DNA from 3 places in the Pseudocitrobacter sp. CD920760 genome. Region 1 is predicted to be linked to each of the others. Evidence: riboswitches for the same ligand, from Rfam matches in the RefSeq annotation. Region 1 holds a riboswitch; each other region holds the start of a gene.
The links. Region 1 has a riboswitch for thiamine pyrophosphate ahead of thiB (thiamine ABC transporter substrate binding subunit). Riboswitches for the same ligand answer to the same signal wherever they lie in the genome.
Positions count from the first base shown of each region.

Region 1 (5,445 bases):
CCAGCCAGGAAACATGACGTGTTGCGTAAAAATAGTGCTGATAAAACTGACCTGTGGTTGACCTCTTCATATTCACCTCCCCGCTTCATCGAGATTGATTATTGGCTTAATATAGGGATTAATAAATTGCTGAGTTTTTATCAGGAGTTCCCCTTTTATGCCTTCTGGTCGACTGCAACAACAATTCATCCGTCTGTGGCAATGCTGCGACGGCAAAGCGCAGGAAACGACGCTGAACGAACTGGCGGAGCTGCTGAGCTGCTCGCGTCGCCATATGCGAACCCTGTTAAACACCATGGAAGCGCGGGGCTGGCTAACCTGGGAAGCCGAGGCCGGGCGCGGTAAACGCTCGCGATTAACCTTCCTCTATACCGGGCTGGCATTGCAGCAGCAGCGGGCGGAAGACCTGCTGGAGCAGGATCGTATTGACCAACTGGTACAGCTGGTTGGCGACAAATCGACGGTGCGACAGATGCTGGTTTCTCACCTGGGCCGTAGCTTCCGCCAGGGGCGGCACATTCTGCGTGTGCTCTACTACCGCCCGATGCAAAATCTGTTGCCCGGTACGGCGTTACGTCGATCTGAAACCCATATTGCGCGACAAATTTTCAGTGCCCTGACGCGCATAAATGAGGAAAACGGGGAACTGGAAGCCGATATTGCGCACCACTGGAAGGAGATATCCCCTCTGCACTGGCGCTTTTATTTGCGTCCAGGCATTCATTTTCATAATGGCCGCGAGCTGGAGATAGAAGACATCATCCATTCGCTGGAACGCATTAACAGGCTGCCGCTCTATTCTCATATCACTCAAATAGTGTCACCAACCGCATGGACGCTGGATATCCATCTCTCCCACGCGGACCGCTGGTTACCGTGGCTGCTCGGTCATACTCCGGCAATGATCCTGCCGTACGAGTGGTCATCCATGCCGCATTTCTCCCGCCAGCCGGTCGGAACCGGCCCTTACGCGGTGGTGCGCAATAACCAGAATCAGCTCAAAATCCACGCCTTTGAAGAGTATTTCGGTTTTCGCGCATTAATAGATGAAGTGAATGTTTGGGTATTACCCGACGTGGCGGAAGATCTCAGCTGTGGTCTGACGTTACAGGGCACTACCCAGAGCGAACAGGCCGTCGAAAGCCGGCTTGAAGAGGGATGCTACTATCTGCTGTTTGACGCCCGCTCGTCGCGCGGCGCCAATCAGCACGTACGCCAGTGGTTAAGCCACGTGCTGGCCCCGGCGAATTTGCTCTATCACGCCAGCGAACAGTACCAACAGTACTGGTTCCCGGCCTACGGCCTGCTGCCCCGCTGGCACCACGCGCACAGCAAAACCCACGAAAAACCCGCCGGGCTGGAGCGCATCACGATTGGTTTCTATCGCGATCATGTCGAACATAAAGTGATTGCCCGCATCATGGCGCAACTGCTGGCCGAGCATCAGGTCACACTTGAGATTAACGAAGTGGACTATGACGAATGGCACAGCGGCGAGGTGGTCAGCGATGTCTGGCTCAACAGCGCCAACTTCACGCTACCGTTAAACTTCTCCCTGTTCGCGCATCTTTGCGAAGTGCCGCTGCTTCAGCACTGCATCGCCCGTGACTGGCAGGCAGATATCCGACAGTGGCATGCGGGCGAACTGGATCTCCCGACCTGGTGCAAACAGTTGCTGGAACAACAGGCAATTGTGCCGCTCATCCACCACTGGCTGCGCATTCAGGGGCAACGCAGTATGCGCGGCGTGCGCATGAACACCCTCGGCTGGTTCGACTTTAAATCCGCGTGGTTCGCCCCGCCGGATCCATAGCGCTTTTGATTTATTCACGTAATCATTACAATAGCGAGCTACTCAACGGGGTGCATAAATTTGCTGAGAGATACCCGTCGAACCTGATCCGGATAACGCCGGCGGAGGGATTTGAGGCCAACTCAAAATCCTTTGCCACCTGCTCACTGAGGTGCAAAGTGTTAAAAAAATGTCTGCCGCTGCTGGCGCTTCTCGCCCTGCCAGCTTTCGCCAAACCGGTACTCACGGTTTACACCTATGATTCCTTCGCCGCCGACTGGGGCCCTGGCCCGGTGGTGAAAAAAGCCTTTGAAGCCGACTGTGGCTGCGAGCTGAAATTTGTGGCGCTGGAAGATGGCGTTTCACTGCTTAACCGCCTGCGCATGGAAGGAAAAAAGAGCAAAGCCGACGTGGTGCTGGGGCTCGATAACAACCTGCTGCAAGCCGCCAGCCAGACAAATCTGTTCGCCAAAAGCGGCGTGCCGACGAGTAACGTTACCGTCCCCGGCGGCTGGAAAGATGACACCTTTGTTCCCTTCGACTACGGCTATTTCGCCTTCGTTTACGATAAAAACAAACTGAAGAATCCGCCGAAAAGCCTGAAAGAACTGGTCGAGAGCGACCAGAAATGGCGGGTGATTTATCAGGACCCGCGCACCAGCACGCCGGGCCTGGGCCTGCTGCTGTGGATGCAAAAAGTGTATGGCGATAAAACAGCTGAAGCCTGGCAGAAACTGGCGGCGAAAACCGTCACCGTGACCAAAGGCTGGAGCGAAGCGTATGGTTTATTCCTGAAAGGGGAAAGCGACCTGGTGCTGAGCTACACCACCTCTCCGGCGTATCACATTATCGAAGAGAAAAAAGATAACTACGCCGCCGCCTCATTTGCCGAGGGGCATTATTTGCAGGTGGAAGTGGCGGCGCGGACCGCCGCCAGCAAACAGCCTGAACTGGCCGAAAAATTCCTCAAGTTTATGATTTCCCCTGCGTTCCAGCAGGCCATTCCGACGGGTAACTGGATGTATCCGGTGGCTGACGTGACGCTGCCCGCCGGCTTTGAGACGCTCGATAAACCGAAAACTGCCCTGGAATTTACCCCGCAGGACGTCGCCACACAGCGTCAGAACTGGATCGCGACATGGCAACGCGCCGTCAGCCGTTAATTCCCGGCTGGATTTGGCCTGGAGTGACGGCGGCGACGCTTATCGTCGCCGTGGCGCTGGCCGCCTTTCTGGCACTGTGGTTTAGCGCCCCGGATGCCAGCGGGCAGACGCTGCTGGCGGATAGCTACCTCTGGCACGTCGTGCGTTTCTCCTTCTGGCAGGCGTTTCTCTCCGCGCTGCTGTCGGTTGTGCCCGCTATTTTCCTCGCCCGCGCGCTCTATCGCCGTCGTTTCCCTGGCCGCGAAACATTGCTGCGCCTGTGCGCAATGACGCTGATTTTGCCCGTACTGGTCGCGGTATTCGGCATCCTCAGCGTCTACGGGCGTCAGGGCTGGCTGGCGCAGATACTCACATCACTCGGGCTGGAGTGGCATTTCTCGCCTTATGGATTGCAGGGCATCCTGCTGGCGCACGTGTTCTTCAACATGCCAATGGCGACCCGCCTGCTGCTTCAGGCGCTGGAGCAAATCCCCGGCGAGCAGCGCCAGCTTGCCGCTCAGCTTGGGATGCGCGGGTTCAATTTCTTTCGCTTCGTGGAATGGCCCTGGCTGCGTCGGCAAATTCTGCCCATCAGCACGCTGATCTTTATGCTCTGTTTTGCCAGCTTCGCCACCGTGCTATCGCTGGGCGGCGGGCCGAAAGCCACGACTATTGAACTGGCGATTTATCAGGCGCTCAATTTTGATTATGACCCGGCGCGGGCGGCGATGCTGGCGCTGATCCAGATGGCGTGCTGCCTGACGTTGGTGCTGGTTAGCCAACGTCTGAGCAAGGCGATTGCCGTCGGTAATACGCAAATGCAGGGCTGGCGCGACCCGGACGATCGTCTGCACAGCCGTCTTAGCGATGGTCTGCTGATTACGCTGGCCCTGTTATTGATGCTGCCGCCGCTGCTGGCGGTGCTGGTCGATGGCATCAACCCGGCGATGCTCAACGCCCTGCGACAACCGCCGCTCTGGCAGGCACTGTGGACTTCACTGCGCATCGCTGTTGCCGCAGGGGTATTGAGCGTGGTGCTCACCATGATGCTGCTGTGGAGCAGCCGCGAACTGCGCGCGCGTAATGCGCAGCTCGCCGGACAAACGCTGGAGCTGAGCGGCATGTTGATTCTCGCTATGCCGGGGATTGTGCTGGCGACCGGCTTTTTCCTGCTGCTGAATAATACTATCGGGCTGCCTGACTCCGCCGATGGCATCGTGATTTTCGCCAATGCGCTGATGGCCATCCCCTACGCGTTGAAAGTGCTGGAGACGCCGATGCGCGATATTACCGCGCGTTATACACCGTTGTGTGAGTCGCTGGGGCTGGAAGGGTTTAACCGTTTAAAAATCGTGGAGTTGCGCGCACTTAAACGGCCCCTCGCCCAGGCGCTGGCGTTCGCCTGCGTCCTGTCGATTGGCGATTTCGGTGTAGTGGCGCTGTTTGGCAATGATGATTTCCGCACGCTACCGTTTTATCTTTACCAGCAAATAGGCTCTTATCGCAGCCAGGATGGCGCGGTGACCGCCCTGCTTCTGCTGCTGCTCTGTTTCCTGCTTTTTACCGTGATTGAAAAACTACCGGGACGCGATGCTAAAACTCAATGATGTTACCTGGCTTTATCAGCATTTACCGATGCGCTTTAGTCTCTCCGTGGCGCAGGGCGAAACCCTCGCCATTCTTGGGCCGAGCGGGGCGGGGAAAAGTACGCTGCTGAATCTGGTTGCCGGTTTTCTGACGCCTGCCAGCGGCGAAATTGTGATTAACGGCGAGACGCATACCCGTACGCCGCCCGCCCGTCGCCCGGTATCGATGTTGTTTCAGGAAAACAACCTGTTCAGCCACCTGAGCGTGCAGCAAAACATTGGGCTGGGGATGTCGCCTTCGCTGAAACTGAACGATGCGCAAAAACAGAAGTTGCAGGCGATCGCCCAACAGATAGGGCTTGAGTCCTTGCTGACGCGCCTGCCGGGTGAGCTTTCCGGCGGCCAGCGTCAACGTGTGGCGCTGGCGCGTTGTTTGGTCCGTCAGCAGCCGATTTTGCTGCTGGATGAACCTTTTTCCGCCCTCGACCCGGCGCTACGTCAGGAGATGTTGCAACTGGTGAAAGCGGTATGTGAACGTGAGCAGATGACGTTGTTGATGGTGTCTCACAGCGTGGAAGATGCGGCGCGGATTGCGCCACGCGCGATAGTGGTTGCCGACGGACGCATTGCGTGGGATGGCGAAACGACGGCGCTGCTGAGCGGTCACGCCAGCGCGTCGCATTTACTCGGCATCGCTGCGCCGGATGGCGCTTCGCTTATCCGGCCTACTCGTTCGCCTCTATTTTTGTAGGCCGGATAAGGCGTTTACGCCGCCATCCGGCAAACTGCGCTAAAGCCCAACCACCTTGCGCAAAATCTCGATGTAAACAGGCATCAACGGATGGCGGATTGCCGCCACCAGCGCCACGACACCTACACCGAGCATCAACGGGGCCACCCACAGCAAACGCTGGCGCGGCAGGTA
Region 1 covers NZ_CM173490.1:804,121-809,565, reverse strand. The annotation lists gene sgrT (glucose uptake inhibitor SgrT) at 1-70, opposite strand, end outside; gene sgrR (HTH-type transcriptional regulator SgrR) at 158-1,813, shown strand; TPP riboswitch at 1,850-1,941, shown strand; gene thiB (thiamine ABC transporter substrate binding subunit) at 1,972-2,955, shown strand; gene thiP (thiamine/thiamine pyrophosphate ABC transporter permease ThiP) at 2,931-4,541, shown strand; gene thiQ (thiamine ABC transporter ATP-binding protein ThiQ) at 4,525-5,271, shown strand; gene AC1MKH_RS03670 (DedA family protein) at 5,311-5,445, opposite strand, start outside.

Region 2 (5,445 bases), 2.6 Mb from region 1:
CCCCGGTTTGCTGGCTGCGGGCGGGATGGATAAAGGCGCGGCGACTACCGGCACCATTTTAGTGTTTGTTGTCGGCACGCTGTTGATGGCGTTTTATGCCAATCTGCCGTTTATTGTTGGCCCGGGAATTGGCGGCTCGGTATTAGTCGGTGTGTCGCTGGCCGGAAACGCCGGAATTGGCTGGCCGATTGGGCTGGGGATTGCCTGCTGGTCTGGCGTACTGTTCTTCCTGCTCACCCGTTTTGGCCTGCGTGAAGTGGTCACCCGCTCGGTGCCGCAATCCATCAAACTGGGGCTGACGGCGTCTATCGGTATTTTTGTTGCCCTGCTCGGTTTTCGTAATGCCGGATTGGTGCTGGCAAGCGCCAAAAATAACGCCTTGATGCTGGGGGATTTTCTTTCGCCGGGCGCGCTGGTGGCGCTGTGCGGGCTGTTTCTGGCGATTGCCCTGCAGGCGCGTCGTATTCCTGGCGCTATCCTGTGGGCAATTCTGTGTGCGACGCTGGTGGGTATCCCGGCGGGCGTCACGCACCTGCCATCAAGCTTTATCGCCCTGCCCCACTCATTAACTCCGGTGTTTGCGCAGGTGGATATCATTGGCGCGCTGAATATCGCTTTCCTGCCTTATCTGTTTGTCTTTTTTGCCTCAGAGTTTTTCTCAACCATGGGCACCACGCTTGCCGTCGGCGGTGAAGCGGGCCTGCTGGATGAAGAAGGCAATATGCCGCACATCAACCGCCCGTTTATGGTTGACTCCATTGCCGCCGCGCTGGGCCCGTGGGTCGGTATTCCGGCCGCGACGGCGCTGATTGAGTCTTCAGCCTCGGCGGAAGCAGGCGGTAAAACCGGCATGACTGCGCTTGCCGCCGCCATCATGTTCTTGCTGATGCTGCTGTTCACCCCCGTTGCGCTGATGATCCCCAAAGAAGCCACAGCCCCGGCGTTGATCCTGATTGGCCTGAATATGTTTAGCGGCCTGCGTAAGGTGGATTTGGCGAATTTCACCGACGGCTTACCGGTACTGATGATGGTGATGATTACGCTTATCGCCAATAGCTTCGGGACGGGTATCGCGGGTGGGTTGCTGTTCTATGTGATGATTAAAACCATTGCCGGGAAGTGGCGGGAAATCCCTCTCGGCTTATGGATTCTGGCAGTGCCGCTGGTGTATTACTTTGCCACGCTGGTGCGCCATTAATCAGGAATTCATCAAGCGCGTTTTGGTGGCGTGGTGCTGATATTTGCCGGATGCGGCGTAAACGCCTTATCCGGCCTACAAAACTTCACAAATTCAATATATTGCACACTCTCTGTAGGCCTGATAAGCGCAACGCCATCAGGCAATTTTGCATTTGTCATCCATCCAAATGCAGGTGATCACCACCAGGCGTGAAAATGGTGCACCGGGCCAATTCCACTGCCGACTTCCAGCGTATCGGCCTGCGCCAGCGCGGCAGAAAGCCAGGTTTTCGCTTCCAGCACCGTGTCGCCCCAGCAGCTATGGCGCGGACGCAGTGCTGCCAGCGCAGCCGACAGCGTACAACCCGTGCCGTGGGTGTTTTTGGTCATGACGCGTGGTGCGGTAAAACGCTGCTCGCCGTCGCGGGTGAACAGCCAGTCGGGGCTTTCCGCATCGTCAAGATGGCCGCCTTTCATAAGGACCGCGCCGCAGCCCATCGCCAGCAGCGCGCGCCCTTGTTCCAGCATTTCACGCTCATTCCGCGCATGCGGCGCATCCAGCAATGCCGCCGCTTCCGGCAGATTCGGCGTAATTAACGAGACCTGTGGCAGCAGGCGTTGACGCAGCGTTTCTACCGCCGCGGGCGATAGCAGCGCATCGCCGCTTTTGGCCAACATGACCGTATCCAGCACCACATTTTCCACCCGATGGCGCTGTAATCGCTCCGCCACGGCTTCAACGATATCAGTTTCCGCCAGCATACCGATTTTGGTGGTATCGATGCGCACATCGTTAAACACGGAATCCAGCTGCGCAGCGACAAAATCCGGTTCAATACGATAGACCGACTGCACGCCATGGGTGTTCTGCGCCACCAGCGCGGTGATCACCGAACAGCCGTATGCGCCCAATGCTGAGAAGGTTTTCAGATCCGCCTGAATGCCCGCGCCACCGCTTGGATCGGTACCGGCAATGGTTAATGCGTTAATCCGTTTCATGCCAGTGCCTCCCCATTCAGTGCATACAGCGCATCTAAAAATGCGGGGACAAAACTGCCCGGTCCGTTATCGACCGCCGCACGACCACCGGCCAGTTTCATAAAGGCGCAGGCAGAGGCAACGTTATCCAGCCTGTCGCCCGGCAGCGCACAGCTTGCCGCGACGACCGCAGACAATGCACAGCCCGTCCCCACTACCCGGGTCATCAACGGGTCGCCGCCCGTTACCGCGACAACGCGTTGTCCATCGGTGATGTAATCCACTTCGCCCGTCACCGCCACAATGGTATTGATCTGACGCGCCAGAGCCTGCGCCGCCGGTAGCGCAGCAGCGGCGGTATCGGTGGTATCCACGCCGCGCCCGCCCGCGCTCATTCCCGCCAGCGCCATAATTTCGGAGGCATTTCCCCGAATGGCGGCAGGTTTTAAGGTCAACAGGTCGTGGCAAAACTCGGTGCGCAGCGTTAACGCGCCCACGGCGACAGGGTCGAGAGTCCAGGGTTTACCCGCAGCGTTCGCACTCAACACGGCGGCTTTCATCGCCTGCGCGCGCGGCTGCGTTAGCGTGCCGACGTTTATCAATAACGCATCGGCAATGGCAGAGAACTGCGCGGCTTCCTGCGCATCAATCACCATCGCGGGGGATGCACCGAGCGCCAGCAATACGTTGGCGGTAAAGGTCTGCACGACGTCGTTAGTCATACAGTGAACAAGGGGGGCGTGATGACGAAAAAGATGTAACGAATGCGCGATTTGCGCGGGACTAAGCGGCTCTGCTTGCATGGTTTGCTCCTGCCAGAACGTCCAGAAGCAATGACCTGACGGTCTCTGACTTCCCTACGCTGGCATTATCCAGATCAGGTGGTACGGGTTTTTCTCAGCCTTCACGAAGGAAGGGCACCCCGAGTCATCAATACAACAAATTCGTGTATCGCAGCAGGTTACGGCAAGTGCCGGGTGGAAGCAAGCCGCACAAACCATTTGCATTCCCCCCCTCATCGGCCCACAATTATTCATAAAGGTGATGGCGTTCCACCTTTCCCAACCGCCCTGCTGGGGCTGATGACGCCTGGTATACCCTCTTAACATGGAGGTATGTCAGGCTGTCTGTCGTTTAAAGACCCGCTCATACCTCGCAACCTGACGAGGTTTTTTTATGCCTGTTTACAACCATGCGCTGGTGCTGATTAACAACAGTCTTGATGGCATTCCCCTGCTCGATCACGCCGCAAAAATGGCGCAGGAGAACGCGATGACGATAACCATCGCGCATATCAGCACCGATTATCGCGCCCTCAATTATGTCTCCGACAGCCTGATGGATGACGTGGTTTCGCAGGAAGTCATTCAGGCCAAAGCCCTGTTGAGCGAGCTGGCGGAATCCGTTTCCTTACCGGTACAAACGCTGGAACTGGTCACGACCCGTCGCTTTGAAGATGTCGAATCCTGTATCCGCGATCGCCGTATCGATCTGGTCATCGCCGGACATCACAATCGCCTGCTGGGCGTGCTCGCCTCCCACTCCCTTGAGTACATCAATCATCTGACGGTGGATGTGCTGATCAAACATTTAGCATAAGGATTTACGCGCGTGATGTATCGTTCATTACTGGCCGTTATTATTGGCGGCTCTACCGGGTGTGTCATTCGTTGGTGGCTGTCGATGAAACTGAACAGCCTTTTCCCCAGCCTGCCACCAGGAACGCTGGTGGTTAATCTGGTCGGTGGTTTTATTATTGGCGCGGCGCTGGCGTTCTTTTTGCGCCAGCCGCAGTTGGACCCGGCATGGAAGTTACTGATTACCACCGGGCTTTGCGGCGGGATGACGACCTTTTCCACCTTTTCGGCGGAGATCGTCACCCTTTTGCAAAATGGCAACTATCTGTGGGCGATGATTTCGGTGATGACTCACGTGGTGGGATCGCTCCTGATGACCGCTGCCGGATTCTTTTTGATGACGCTGGTTTAGCGCGCCAGCGACGCCGCCATTCTCACCCAGGTGTGGCGGCGACCGCGAACGGCCATCGAAAACGCATACAGCGCTTGCGGGTCAGCCATTCCGGCGACACCGGCATCGCCGAAGTTGTACATATCGGCGCCGCAGCGCTTACTGGCGAGTGCAATTTGCCGCACCGTTTCTTCATCTGCGCCCTCCTGGCTGCTGCTGAGCGTGGTGATGCCCACGCCACCGACGGCCTGAACCGCCGCCAGCGCAAAGGCCACCTTCTCCTCTGAGGCGCCGCGACAGCTGGCTGGCGCGGGAATCATCACGCCATCGGCACCTTCCAGAACATAGCGGGCGTACTCCTGCGGTTCGGCAAGGCCTGACGCATAAAACTTCGCCACCAGGATCATTTTATCGGTCATCGCGCGAATCTGGCGCAGTGCGTCAATGACGCGCTCAGCGGTGACGCCCGGTTTGTCATACGCCGTCAGGCAGTAAAAATCTGCCTCCTGCAGCAGCGCAAGATTATTCAGGTTACAGGCGCGAGGATCGTCCAGCGACGGATCTGCCAGCACTTCCATGCTGACGCCAATCAGTCGCCCCGTCAGCGCTTTGAAGTGGGCAAGGTTTTCACATCCCTGAATCGCCTGAGTGCGGCAATTCATTCCTTTTACCAGCAGCAGATCGCAGCCAAACGCGCAAAGCAGCTCGCCATTGGTCACTTCGCCGTACAGCGGGCTCGCCCCTGCCGCGACTTCCGCCATAATCACGCGTCCTTCAGAAGCGACAATGGCCTGCACCAGCTCGCTTGCAGCAGCCGGTTTGGCAAAATCACGGGTGCGGCAATTTAAAATCCGTTGCATATATTCTCCTTAAGATAACGCGATCAGTGACGGCGATGGCTGCTGGAACGCGCGTTCCAGAATCTCCAGATTAGTCAGCGCTTCCAGCTCGCTGACGTAGTTTGCGCATCCAGTGGTTAATGTTTCATACAGCGCGTCATAGACCCGACCATAGTCACCTTTAACCGCCGGAATAAACGCTTGCTGGCTGTTGCCCTGCTCGTCGATATAGTCAAGTACGCTAGGGTGTTCATCTGCGGCGAATAAGGGATTATCCGGCATAATATTGGCTTTCAGGCTGGTTTCCTGCTGGTCTATTTCATCGCGAATAAAGGTTCCGCGCGTACCGTGGACCAGGAATTTAGGATACGGCTTTTTCACCAGATGGCTGGTTTTAATAATGGCTTTCATATCGCCATAAATGAGCTGCGCTTCGAACGTGTCATCCGGGTTATCCGGCTGGCGCAAATGGCGCAGATGA
Region 2 covers NZ_CM173490.1:3,427,325-3,432,769, forward strand. The annotation lists gene AC1MKH_RS16145 (NCS2 family permease) at 1-1,198, shown strand, start outside; gene thiD (bifunctional hydroxymethylpyrimidine kinase/phosphomethylpyrimidine kinase) at 1,378-2,178, opposite strand; gene thiM (hydroxyethylthiazole kinase) at 2,175-2,960, opposite strand; TPP riboswitch at 2,995-3,092, opposite strand; fluoride riboswitch at 3,189-3,256, shown strand; gene AC1MKH_RS16160 (universal stress protein) at 3,334-3,756, shown strand; gene crcB (fluoride efflux transporter CrcB) at 3,772-4,146, shown strand; gene AC1MKH_RS16170 (DUF7916 family protein) at 4,143-4,985, opposite strand; gene AC1MKH_RS16175 (oxidoreductase) at 4,995-5,445, opposite strand, start outside.
Region 2: linked by a shared signal. The riboswitch ahead of thiM (hydroxyethylthiazole kinase) and the one ahead of thiB (thiamine ABC transporter substrate binding subunit) in region 1 are both predicted to bind thiamine pyrophosphate.

Region 3 (5,445 bases), 580 kb from region 1:
CTTTATATTCCGGTAAATAGCGGCCCGCCTGGCGCATCATCCAGACAGGGGTGACATCTACAGGCTGACGCAGCAGCGCACGCAGGTAACGATCGTTTTTCAGTTCGGTCATTTTTCCATTCCTTGAGCTCTTTCACGCCAGTGTAACATGAGTGTCACTCATACTCTGCCCGGCAGAGTGCGACAGTATCTTCAATGAGTCGACGGGCGACGGTTCCCGGCGGCGGCAGTAACGGTAAATCGTCATAGCGATACCAGTTGGCTTCCAGCAGCTCTTTGGGGTCGATCACGATATCGCCGCTGTCATACTCGGCCATAAACGCGGTCATCAGTGATTGCGGGAACGGCCACGGTTGGGAGGTGACATAACGCAGGTTTTTGATTTTTATACTGCTCTCTTCCATCACTTCGCGCGCGACGGCCTGCTCCAGCGTTTCGCCCACTTCAACGAACCCGGCCAGCACGGTGTGTACGCCGTTGCGATGACGCGTATGCTGCGCCAGCAGGATGGTGTCATCGCGACGAATGGCGACGATGATGCAGGGCGCGATTTGCGGATAGTAGCGTTGACGGCAGTGGTCGCACAGCATCGCCCATTCGGTTTTGCTGGGGTGCATGGTATGCCCACAGTAGCCGCAGAATTTATGCGAGCGGTAGAACTCCGCCAGCTGCACGCCGCGCCCGGCGAGTTGAAACAGCCCGGCATCCTGGTCGAGAATTTGCCGCAGCGAGCCCATATCATGACGACGCTGTTGCTGAATCAGCCACACCGGCGAGCCTTGCCATTCACCAATCAGCAGCGCGCGTTGCCCCGCAAGGTCGAATTTTCCCGCTTCGCCCCAGGGTAATTCTCCGCCCGGCAGCCATAATTTTTGCTCATGGCTGACGACCCACCAGCCGATGTCTAATTTTTCAATTATACGATCCATATCTATTGCACTACCTTTGCTTCACTGGCATGTTATTTACATTATCGTTACATCTTAGTGCGCAGTCTTTAAACCCACTTGTGCGGAGTCAATCACATGTTAAACCAGCTCGAAAGCCTGACGGAGCATGTTGGAGGCAGTAACAAACTGGTCGACCGCTGGCTCAACATACGCAAGCAATTGCTTGTCGCTTATTCCAACCTGATTGGGATTAAGCCTGGCAAAGAATCGTTTATACGGCTGAATGAAAAAGCACTGGATGATTTTTGTCAGCGACTGGTGGACTACCTCTCCTCCTGCCACTTCAGTATTTATGAACGCATTCTCCATAAATTGGAAGGCGACGCCGCGCTTTTAACGGCCACTAAAATCTGGCCCAAGCTGGAAGCCAACACCCAGTTGATTATGGACTATTACGACTCCAGCCTGGAGACGGCCATCGATCACGATAATTGCTTTGAATTTCAACAAGCATTGTCGGATATCGGCGAGGCGCTGGAGGCACGTTTTGTGCTCGAAGATAAGCTCATCATGCTCGTGCTGGATGCGATGCACGATAGCGCCGGGATCAAACGTCCCGCTTGAGATTTTACGCATTAACGCGTAGTTTACATTCATCGTCCCATTTATGGGGCTACATCTTGTCGGAGTGCCACGTGTGAAAACACAGGCTGAGACCGTTAATTCGGGATCCGCGGAACCTGATCAGGCTAATACCTGCGAAGGGAACAAGAGTAATTCAGCTTTATGCCTCTGCCTTCACGGGCGCTGTGCATCCATTACTCCATCCGTCGTCTGACAAGCCATATCCTTTTTTATTTGGTATGCGCTATGTCTACAACAAAACTGACTCGCCGCGAACAACGCGAACAGGCTCAACGCTTTATTGATACTCTGGAAGGCACCGCTTTCCCTAACTCGCGCCGTATTTATCTCGCCGGTACACAGCCTGGCGTACGCGTGCCGATGCGCGAAATTCAGCTTAGCCCCACGCTCATTGGCGGCAGCGAGGATAATGCGCAGTACGAAGAGAATGAAGCGATCCCGGTGTATGACACCTCCGGCCCCTACGGCGACCCAGCCGAAAAAATCGATATCCGCCAGGGCCTGGCAAAACTGCGCCAGCCGTGGATTGACGCGCGCGCCGATAGCGAAACCTTAACGGCGCGCAGCTCCGCCTATACTCAGGCCCGCCTCGCGGACGAATTTCTCGACGAATTGCGCTTCACCGGCCTGTTGACGCCAAAACGCGCGTGTCCCGGCAAGCGCGTCACCCAACTCCATTATGCTCGTCGGGGGGTAATCACCCCGGAGATGGAATTTATCGCCCTGCGCGAAAATATGGGGCGCGAGCGCATTCGCAGCGAAGTACTGCGCCAGCAGCATCCGGGGCAAAGCTTCGACACGCTGCTACCACAAAACATCACGCCTGAGTTTGTCCGTGCCGAAGTGGCGGCAGGTCGGGCGATTATCCCGGCCAATATTAACCATCCGGAATCGGAACCGATGATCATCGGGCGTAACTTCCTGGTGAAGGTGAACGCCAATATCGGTAACTCCGCAGTGAGCTCCTCGATTGAAGAAGAGGTGGAAAAACTGGTGTGGGCAACGCGCTGGGGCGCCGATACGGTGATGGACCTCTCCACCGGGCGTTACATCCACGAAACCCGCGAATGGATCCTGCGCAACAGCCCGGTACCAATCGGCACCGTGCCGATCTACCAGGCGCTGGAGAAGGTCAATGGGATCGCCGAGGATCTGAGCTGGGAAGCGTTCCGCGATACGTTGCTGGAACAGGCCGAACAGGGCGTAGACTACTTCACCATTCATGCGGGCGTGCTGCTGCGTTACGTGCCGATGACCGCCAAACGCCTGACCGGTATTGTGTCGCGCGGTGGCTCAATCATGGTGAAGTGGTGCCTCTCGCATCATCAGGAAAACTTCCTTTATCAGCACTTCCGCGAAATTTGTGAAATTTGCGCCGCCTATGATGTATCGCTGTCGCTGGGCGACGGCCTGCGTCCTGGCTCAATTCAGGATGCCAACGATGAAGCCCAGTTTGCAGAACTTCACACGTTGGGCGAATTGACCAAAATCGCCTGGGAATATGACGTGCAGGTGATGATTGAAGGGCCCGGCCATGTGCCAATGCAGATGATCCGCCGTAATATGACCGAAGAGCTGGAGCACTGCCATGAAGCGCCGTTTTATACGTTAGGGCCGCTCACCACCGATATTGCACCAGGCTACGACCATTTCACCTCCGGGATTGGTGCGGCGATGATTGGCTGGTTCGGCTGCGCGATGCTCTGCTACGTCACGCCAAAAGAGCACCTCGGCTTACCGAATAAAGACGATGTGAAGCAAGGACTTATCACTTACAAGATCGCCGCCCACGCGGCAGACCTGGCAAAAGGTCACCCCGGCGCGCAGATTCGCGATAACGCCATGTCGAAAGCACGCTTTGAATTCCGCTGGGAAGATCAGTTTAACCTGGCGCTCGACCCCTTCACCGCTCGCGCCTATCACGATGAAACACTGCCGCAGGAATCGGGCAAAGTTGCCCATTTCTGCTCGATGTGCGGCCCCAAATTCTGCTCAATGAAAATCACCCAGGAAGTTCGCGATTACGCGGCAAAACAGGCCGCAGAGACCGGGATGAACGAGATGTCTGGTCAGTTCCGCGCCCGGGGTGGCGAACTCTATATCCCTCAGGAGAATTTATAATGTACCAGCCTCATTTTCCCCCGGTTCCTTTCCGTTTGGGCCTCTACCCGGTTGTTGATAGCGTGGAGTGGATCGCACGTTTGCTGGAAGCGGGCGTACGCACCATTCAGTTACGCATTAAGGACAAACACGACGACGAGGTCGAGGCCGATGTGGTTGCCGCGATAGATCTCGGCCGTCGCTATAACGCGCGTCTGTTTATCAACGACTACTGGCGCCTGGCGATTAAACACCAGGCTTATGGCGTGCATCTGGGGCAGGAAGATCTGGAAACCACCGATCTCGACGCGATTCGCGCGGCCAACTTACGGCTTGGCGTATCGACTCACGATGATATGGAAATTGACGTGGCGCTGGCGGCGCAGCCTTCGTACATCGCGCTGGGTCACGTGTTCCCAACGCAAACCAAGCAGATGCCCTCCGCGCCGCAGGGGCTGGAACAGCTCGCCGCGCATATTAAACGCCTGGACGATTACCCCACCGTCGCCATTGGCGGAATTAGCCTTGAACGTGCGCCGGCAGTGCTGGCGACGGGCGTTGGCAGCATCGCCGTCGTGAGCGCGATTACGCAAGCCGCAGACTGGCGCGATGCCACCGCGAAACTGCTGGCGCTGGCGGGAGTGGGCGATGAATGATCGCGATTTCATGCGCTACAGTCGCCAGATGTTACTGGAGGATATCGCCGTGGAGGGCCAGCAAAAACTGCTCGCCAGCCGGGTGCTTATCGTCGGGCTCGGCGGCTTAGGCGCGCCTGCGGCGCTGTATCTTGCCGGTGCGGGCGTCGGCACGCTGGTGCTTGCCGACGATGACGAGGTGCATCTGAGTAATCTGCATCGTCAGATTGCCTTTACCACGCCCGACATCGCGCGCTCAAAAGCAGAGGCAACGCGCGCGCGACTGGCGGCGTTAAACCCGGATATCACTCTCACAACGATCGCCCAACGGCTGGCGGGCGATGCGCTAAAGCAGGCGGTGCACGACGCGGATCTGGTGCTTGATTGCACCGATAACATGGCGACGCGCCAGGCGATCAACGCGGCCTGCGTGGCGCTGAACACGCCGCTGATTACGGCCAGCGCGGTGGGGTTCGGTGGGCAGATGATGGTACTGACACCGCCGTGGACGCAAGGCTGTTACCGCTGTCTGTGGCCCGATGACGCCGAACCGGAACGCAACTGCCGCACGGCAGGCGTGGTCGGCCCGGTCGTGGGCGTAATGGGTACATTGCAGGCACTGGAAGCCATCAAGCTGTTAAGCGGTATGCCCACCAGCAATACCTTGCGTCTGTTTGACGCACGCGCCCACCAGTGGCGAAACCTGGCGCTGCATCGCGCGGCGGGCTGCCCGGTTTGTGGAGGCCGTCATGCAGATTCAGTTTAATGACGAATCCATGCAGTGTGCGGAGGGGCTCTCCGTCAGCGCCCTGCTCACCCAACTGGAACAGTTAAAGCCGGGCGTCGCGCTGGCGCTCAATCAGCAAATCCTGCCGCGCGAGCGTTGGGAACATCACATTGTGCAGGACGGCGATCAGATCCTGCTTTTTCAGGTTATAGCCGGGGGCTGACATGTTACGCATTGCCGATAAAATCTTTGATTCTCACTTATTTACGGGTACCGGAAAATTCGCATCATCGAAGGTGATGGTCGATGCCATTCGCGCATCGGGCAGTCAGCTTGTCACGCTGGCGATGAAGCGCGTCGATTTACGTCAGAATAACGATGCCATTCTGGAACCGCTTCGCGAGGCGGGCGTCACGCTGTTGCCAAATACCTCCGGCGCGAAAACGGC
Region 3 covers NZ_CM173490.1:228,607-234,051, reverse strand. The annotation lists gene hemE (uroporphyrinogen decarboxylase) at 1-112, opposite strand, end outside; gene nudC (NAD(+) diphosphatase) at 156-929, opposite strand; gene rsd (sigma D regulator) at 1,026-1,514, shown strand; TPP riboswitch at 1,565-1,674, shown strand; gene thiC (phosphomethylpyrimidine synthase ThiC) at 1,761-3,656, shown strand; gene thiE (thiamine phosphate synthase) at 3,656-4,291, shown strand; gene AC1MKH_RS01055 (HesA/MoeB/ThiF family protein) at 4,284-5,036, shown strand; gene thiS (sulfur carrier protein ThiS) at 5,020-5,220, shown strand; gene thiG (thiazole synthase) at 5,222-5,445, shown strand, end outside.
Region 3: linked by a shared signal. The riboswitch ahead of thiC (phosphomethylpyrimidine synthase ThiC) and the one ahead of thiB (thiamine ABC transporter substrate binding subunit) in region 1 are both predicted to bind thiamine pyrophosphate.